Regions from separate parts of the Comamonas sp. A7-5 genome, predicted to be linked through region 2. Evidence: predicted binding sites of a transcription regulator. Region 2 holds the regulator's gene; the other holds the start of a gene.
The links. Region 2 encodes sigma-54, which starts transcription at its own class of promoters, with help from an activator protein. Its sites were predicted from a motif close to TGGCANGNAANCTGCTTT; they were not measured.
Positions count from the first base shown of each region.

Region 1 (3,890 bases), on a different contig from region 2:
GTGCAGGCCGGTCTGGCCAAGGAGCAGCACTGGCATATCTATCTGCCGGCCGTGCTGCTGTCCTTTCTGGCCATGGGCCTGCTGTTTTCCATGGAGCGCAAGGGCAAGCTGCGCAAGGCCTTGCTGGGAGCCATTGGCCTGGTACTGGTTGTGCAGATCGGTCTGGGCATGCTGGCCGCCAGCGGCACCATTCCGACGGTCTGGTGCATGGCGCTGCTGATGTTTCTGTTTTTCTGCGGCTTCAATGCTCTTGAAGCCACCCAGCCAAGTCTGGTCTCGCGCATGGCTCCGGCGCCGCTGCGTGGTGCGGCATTGGGTGCCTACAACACGCTGCAGTCGCTGGGCCTGTTTGCCGGTGGCGCTGTCGGTGGTGCAGTCGCCAAATTTGCGGGCGTGCCGGGCTTGTTCATCATGACGGCGGTGCTTGTTGCCCTGTGGCTGGTCGTGACCTGGCCGCTGCGCCCGGTGGGGCGTCACTGACTTACAGCAACACCCCCTGAGGCGCTGTGCGCCTAGGCGGCCCCGCCTTCCCCCTCTCTGCTACGCGGAGGGGAACGCAGCCCTCGCAGCGGGGTTGCCCTTGCTCGGCTGCTCGCGCGCAGTGGCCCCGGCACCATGTATCGCCGTGATGGGATATAGGGCAATCCCGTGCTCGTCATGGCTGGCTTGGGGCAGAATACGAGGTTCATTGGTTCGGGACCTTTCGTAATTGCCCGGGCCACTTTTTGAAAAGGTATCTCTATGGCATCCGTCAACAAAGTCATCATCGTCGGCAATCTGGGTCGTGACCCCGAAATGCGCACCTTCCCCAGCGGCGATCAGGTGGCCAATGTGACCATCGCCACCACGGACCGCTGGCGCGACAAGAACACCGGAGAAAACCGCGAAGCCACCGAATGGCACCGTGTGGTCTTCAACGGCAAACTGGCCGAAATCGTGGGCCAGTACCTGCGCAAAGGCAGCCAGGTCTACGTGGAAGGCAGCCTGCGCACCCGCAAGTGGACCGACCAGGCCTCCGGCCAGGAACGCTACGCCACCGAAATCCGTGCCGACGCCATGCAGATGCTGGGCAGCCGCCAGGGTGGTGGTCAGCAGCAAGGCGGCTACGGCAGCGATGATGGCTATGGCGAAAGCAGCTACGAAGCACCCCGCCGTCAGGCTCCCGCTCCCATGCAGCAGCGCCCCGCACCGGCACCCATGCAGCAGCGTCCTGCTCCTGCACCCATGGCTCCTCCTCCCCAGCGCGCAGCTTCGGGGTTTGACGACATGGATGACGACATCCCGTTCTAAATCACGGATAGGTGGCTGTCGCCACTTTGCAAAGATTTGCAAAAAAGCCCGCGCTTTCAACGAGCGCGGGCTTTTCTTATATGGCGACTTGATAGATTGCAGGTGCATCTTCCAAAGATGCTGCAGACGAATGACAGCAAGGTTGAAAATTTCAATCGAATAGCTGGCTTCATCGGATTAGTGAAATAAGATGCAGCATGCAAGCGCGTTTCATCCAGTTACGATTGGTGATTGAGCGCTGAGTCACACACTCAAGTGGGAGTGGTCCTAGCCAGTGCAGCCAAGCAGGACTTGGCGTTTCCTCAGGAGCTTCGAGCATGCCGACTTTGGTCATCTCAATCGACGGCGCAGTCATCAAGGAAGTACAGCTCACCAAGGAGCGCACGACCTTGGGTCGTCGTCCTTACAACGACATCGTGATCGAGAATCTGGCGGTCAGCGGCGAGCATGCCGTGCTCACCATCTCTGGCGGCAAGGTCTGCATTGAAGACCTGCGCAGCACCAACGGCACCTATGTCAACGGTCGCGCCATCCAGAAGCAGGACCTGCTCAACGGCGACCTGCTGGACATTGGCCGCTACAAAATCCGCTTTCTCGATACCGTGATTGCCGATACGAATACGCCATCTGCCCAAGGCGATAAAAAGGCGCTGGCGCATATTTCCGAAGAGGCAGACAGCGGCTATGCCAAAGTCGCCAGCCCCTCAGGGTTTGGCGAAATCTCCAGCTTCAGCTCCACCATCCAGGGTTCGCTCGCCGCGCTGCCGGAGCGCCACGCGGTGATTCGCATGCTCACCGGCAGCCTGGCTGGCAGGGAAATACCTCTTTTCAAGGTCGTCACCACTTTGGGCAAGCCCGGTGTAGCCATCGCCTCCATCACTCAGAAGCCCCATGGCTTTGTGCTCACCCAACTGGAGGGCGCAAGCGAAGATCTCAAGCTCAATGGTCAGGTGGTGGGCCCTCTGTCTGTGCCGCTGCTCAATGGCGACACGGTGGACCTGGCGGGCAGCACCATGCGCTTTGTCGTGGAGTGACAGGCCGGCTTGATGGGCGTTAAGCGTCTGACAAATTTGTCACCGCTTGCGATTGGATCGCCAAAATTGTTACTTAAACTCGCGCAAATGTTGCCAAACGTGTCATTTTGAATGGCGCCTGCCTTTGCCAAATTGTTGGCATGCAGCTTGCTTGGTACCTTGCGTCTCATCCAACTAGGGAGTTTGAAATGAAGCGTTCCATTCAAAAGGGTTTCACCCTGATCGAACTGATGATCGTTGTGGCGATCATCGGTATTCTGGCTGCTGTGGCTCTGCCTGCTTATCAGGATTACACAGTGCGTGCACGTGTTTCTGAAGCTCTGGTGTTGGCGTCTAGTGCTAAGACTGCTGTGACGGAAAATGCCGCTACGGGTAAAGATCTCGCTGCTGGAATTGGAGCCATTTCTGCAACTAGTAATGTGGCTAGCATGACTGTCGCTTCTAATACTGGCGTTATTTCAGTTGTTACATCTTCGGCTGCCAAAAGCATCTCTTTGGCCCTGACTCCTACTGCCGGAGGATCTGGCCTTACTTCTGGCGCAGTTCCTGAAGGAAATATCAGCTGGAAATGCAGCATTTCTGACTCCACCAAGGCTAAGTACGTACCTTCTGAGTGCCGCTAATCTATCCATGATTTCGCATTCTCCGAAATGCGATAAAAAGGCCCTTTACAGGGCCTTTTTATTTGCATTATCTATCCTTTTTGTTTTTGGTATATCGGCTAGTTTTGTTTGGAGTGTTCAGTCACCCTTGGTAACTTCTATTAATAATGAGGTTGTTGTTTTCTTTGTTTTCTTTGTTTTTTTGTTTTTCTTTATAAGAAAAAATACTTCGTTTCATGCTGACGAAATTTCTTTCTTGGTTATTATTTCTGTGCTTCTGTCGTTAAGACAGATAAATAATTTTGACAATACAGCAATAATAATATATTTTTTATATTCTTTTGGATTTCTTGTTGTTTATTCTCTAATAAAATCATTGAATAATGATGAAGATAAAAAAATAATGCTGAATGCGGCATTATTTTCACTGATCTTATCTTCTTTGATAAATATTGTTATTGTTATTTATCAATGGCTTGGATATGCTAATGATTCTGGTGTGAATTATTGGGTTTATCCGGCATATAGTGGGCGAATGGCTTCAAACTTGGCGCAGCCAAACCACTTGTCAACATTATTGATAATGGGTATTTACTCAAGCTTTCTGTTTGTAAAGAAGAATAATTTTTTACTACTAATTGCATATATTGTCTTTTCGGTATTTTGCATAGTCTTGACAGGATCTAGAACAGCATATTTGTCGTTGTTTTTTTGCGCCGCCTTTACATCTGCTTTTCTTAAAGATCGGGAATTATCGTTTCTGGCATGGTTGCCGCTAATTTCTTTTTTGATTTTTAGCGCAAGCTATGATAGTTGGAGTTTGATCTCTCCTTTGGATTTTTCTGTTGCTAGAGATCGAGGTATTGAGTCTGGTCGATATTTGCTGTGGGAAATGGCGCTAGATGCAATTCAACAGAAACTATGGATTGGCTATGGCATCGGAAATTTGACTTATGCATATAAG
Region 1 is NZ_JBCPWO010000003.1:218,312-222,201, reverse strand. It holds gene AAIL67_RS06580 (MFS transporter) at 1-480, shown strand, start outside; gene ssb (single-stranded DNA-binding protein) at 742-1,290, shown strand; gene AAIL67_RS06570 (FHA domain-containing protein) at 1,608-2,324, shown strand; gene AAIL67_RS06565 (pilin) at 2,513-2,947, shown strand; gene AAIL67_RS06560 (Wzy polymerase domain-containing protein) at 2,955-3,890, shown strand, end outside.
Region 1: a site for sigma-54 is predicted at 2,461-2,478, ahead of AAIL67_RS06565 (pilin). Genes of this name have one in related genera too.

Region 2 (3,890 bases):
GGCTCAAAGCGGGCGACACAACTGCGTTCGAGAGCGCGGATCTGTGCAACTGCGCCGTGCTGGCTCTGCCTTGAACATCTAACAAGCGGGCTGCTGCGCTTGGCCGTCAAGCGCCGGCAGCTATTGCTTTTGATATTCCCCTACCCCGGTTCTGTTTGACCTGCCCCCATGGTGGCCGCCGGGGTGCCCCCGGTAAAATTGGCCCTTATGGCAAAAATAATCGTTCTGGCACTGGTGCTGCTTTTCTTTGGCTGCGGGCTGTACATGCATCTGCGCGGCAAGGTGCGCCACAAGGTGGTCAAGCAATTGTTTGACCACTCCACGTTCACAGCGCCGTTCAACGTCTTCATGCTGATGTTCAGCAAGGTGCCGCGCACGCCCTATCTGCCCACCAGCACCTTCCCCGAGCTGGCGCCGCTGCAGGCCAACTGGCGTGAAATCCGCGAGGAAGCCGTCAATCTGCAAAAGAACATGCAGATCAAGGCCGCCGCCAACAACGACGACGCAGGCTTCAACTCCTTCTTCAAGACCGGCTGGAAGCGCTTCTACCTCAAGTGGTACGGCGACGCCCACCCTTCGGCCATGGAGCTGTGCCCCAAGACCACGGCCCTGGTGAAGTCGATTCCCAGCGTCAAGGCCGCCATGTTTGCCGAGCTGCCGCCCGGCGCCAAGCTCAATCTGCACCGCGACCCCTACGCGGGCTCGCTGCGCTATCACCTGGCCGTGCTAGCCCCCAACGACGACCGCTGCATGATCGAGGTCGACGGCCAGCCCTATAGCTGGCGCGAAGGCGAAGGCGTGATCTTCGACGAGACCTTTATGCACTGGGCCGAGAACCGCTCGGAAGGCAACCGCATCGTGCTGTTCTGCGATGTGGAGCGCCCCATGACCAATGGCTTTGCCCAGTGGCTCAATCACTGGCTGGGCAAGAACGTGGTGGCCGCCGCCAGCTCGCCCAACAACGAGGGCGATCCGCGCGGCATGATCAGCAAGCTGTTCAAGATCTCGTTCTATGCGGGCAAGTACCGCCGCGCCTTCCGCGACTGGAATCCGACCTTCTACAAGATCCTCAAGTTCGGCCTGATGATTGGCGTGCTGGTCTGGTTTATCTGGTGGTTGGTTTCTTGATAACCCCCTGAGGCGCTACGCGCCTTCCCCTGGCCGGGTGCCCCCAAGGGGGACGGCAGCATCGCCGCAAGGGCAGCTCTTGCTCGCTGCCCCTTGCTTGAGGAATGCCTTATCAAGGCTCCCGCCCTAAAGACAGAACAAGAAAGCCGCTGTGCGATGCATCAGCGGCTTTCTTGTTTCTGCGGTGCCCTACAGCGCCTTGCGCAGCGTGGTCGTCGGTATCTTGAGCTGCTCACGGTATTTGGCGACGGTGCGGCGCGCGCACTCGATGCCCTGCTCTTTGAGCATATCGGCCAGCTTGGCGTCCGACAGCGGCTTCTTGGCATCTTCAGCATCGACAAACTGCTTGATCAGCGCACGCACGGCGGTGCTGGAAGCACTGCCGCCGGTTTCCGTGCCCAGGCCCGAACCGAAGAAATACTTGAGCTCGAAAGTACCCTGGGGCGTGGCCATGTACTTGGCCGTGGTCACGCGGCTGATGGTGGACTCGTGCAGACCCAGGGTGTCGGCGATATCGCGCAGCACCAGCGGGCGCATGGCCAGCTCGCCATGCACAAAGAAGTTCTTCTGCCGCTCCACGATGGCTTCGGAAACGCGCAAGATGGTGTCGAAGCGCTGCTGGATGTTCTTGATGAACCAGCGCGCCTCCTGCAACTGCTGCTGCAGCGCCGCATGACCGTCGCTGTTCTTGTGACGCCGCAGCACGCCGGCATAGATGTCGTGCACGCGCAGACGCGGCATGACCTCGGGGTTGAGTTGCACGGAAAAGTCCACCCGGCCCGCGCCGGACCGCACCGGGCGCACGATGACATCGGGCACCACGATATGGCGTTCCACGTCCACAAAGCGACGCCCCGGACGCGGCTCCAGCCTGGCGATCAGGGCCATGGCTTCGCGCAGCTGTTCCTCGCGCGCGCCGCACAGGCTGGTGAGCTTGCGCAGATCGCGCCGCGCCAGCAAGTCCATGGGTTGGGAGCAGATGGCCTGCGCCAGCAGCAGCCGGTTCATATGCGCCTCGGTCGTGCCCTCGTCCTCGGCGGTGCGGATCAGGTCGCGCAGCTGCAGCTGCAAGCACTCGGCCAGATCACGCGCGCCCACGCCCACGGGCTCCAGGCTTTGCAGCAGCTTCAGAGCAATGACAAAGTGCTGCTCCAGCTCCTCGCGCTCTTCCAGGTCGTCGCCGGCCAGGCTCTGCGCCAGCTCCTGCAGGGAATCCTCGAGATAGCCGTCGTCGCTGAGCGACTCGATGAGAAAGCGCAGCGCCGCCATGTCCGCCGCGCCCAGATGCAGGCTCAGCGCCTGACGATGGAGAAAGTCGGTCAGGCTCTGGTGCTCGCGCGCCAGATCGATGGCATCGGTTTCGTCATCGCCATCGCGGTTGCGCGTGGAGCTGCTGGCCGAGGGCGTATCCCACTCGCTGCTGGATTCGCCACCCCATTCCCCGTCCTGGCCGTCCAGGCCCTCGGCCTCCCAGTTCAGCGTTTCAGGGGTTTCGGGGTTTGATGTCTCCGCTACCGTTTCAGTAGCTTGTTGCGCTTGCGATGCATCTCTTTCAGCATGAATACCATCTGAAGTACTGTATTCACTGGCGCTATTAGCTACATCTACAGGAGCATCTCCCGCAGTTTCGGCCTCATCGCCCGCACGTTCCAGAAAAGGGTTGTCGACCAGCATCTGCTCGACTTCCTGCGCCAGCTCCAGGGTGGAAAGCTGCAGCAGCTGAATGGATTGCTGCAGCTGCGGCGTAAGCGATAAATGCTGCGAAACGCGTAGCGAGAGACCTGGCTTCATCGAGGCGCGGCCCCCAGACAATCATTGCAAACGCGCGCAGTGCTACGGGTTTGCCGCCGGGCCACCTCAAGGCAAACCTCGGCGCAGCCGGTCAGGGCCCCTTCTGGGGGCAGCGACCGCACAAAGTGAGGGAGCGTGGGGGTCATCACATCCTGAAATGTTCGCCCAGATAGACGCGGCGCACATCGGCGTTCTCCACGATCTCCTCGGGCGTGCCTTCGGCCAGCACATGGCCGTCGCTGATGATGAAGGCGTGGTCGCAGATGCCCAGCGTCTCGCGCACGTTGTGGTCGGTGATCAGCACGCCGATGCCGCGCTCCTTGAGGAAGCCGATGATGCGCTGGATCTCGATCACCGCGATCGGGTCGATGCCGGCAAAAGGCTCGTCAAGCAAAATGAAGCGCGGTTGCGTGGCCAGGGCGCGGGCAATTTCCACGCGACGGCGCTCACCGCCTGACAGCGCCAGCGCCGGCGACTGGCGCAGATGCTCGACGCGCAGCTCCTGCAGCAGGCCCGTGAGGCGCTTTTCGATCTCGTCGCGCGTCAGCGCCTTGCCCTGCTCGTCCTTTTGCAGCTCCAGCACGGCGCGCACATTGTCTTCCACGCTGAGCTTGCGAAAGATGGAGGCTTCCTGGGGCAGATAGGACAGGCCCAGGCGCGAACGCTGGTGAATCGGCATGCCGCCCACCGGCTGGCCGTCGATGAAGATCTCGCCGCCGTCGCTGCGCACCAGGCCCACGATCATGTAGAACGATGTGGTCTTGCCCGCTCCATTAGGGCCGAGCAGACCGACGACCTCGCCTTTTTGCACGGACAGGGACACATCCTTGACCACCTTGCGGCTGCCGTAGGACTTGGCCAGATGTTTGGCCTCCAGGCGGCTGTCGGACTCGCCGCTGCGGCTGCTGGAGAAAGTCGGCTCGCTCATTTCTTCTCGTCGGCTTTCTCGCCGCCCAGCGTCATGCTCTGGC
Region 2 is NZ_JBCPWO010000005.1:445,735-449,624, forward strand. It holds gene AAIL67_RS12435 (DUF711 family protein) at 1-74, shown strand, start outside; gene AAIL67_RS12440 (aspartyl/asparaginyl beta-hydroxylase domain-containing protein) at 208-1,128, shown strand; gene AAIL67_RS12445 (RNA polymerase factor sigma-54) at 1,318-2,919, opposite strand; gene lptB (LPS export ABC transporter ATP-binding protein) at 3,065-3,847, opposite strand; gene lptA (lipopolysaccharide transport periplasmic protein LptA) at 3,844-3,890, opposite strand, start outside.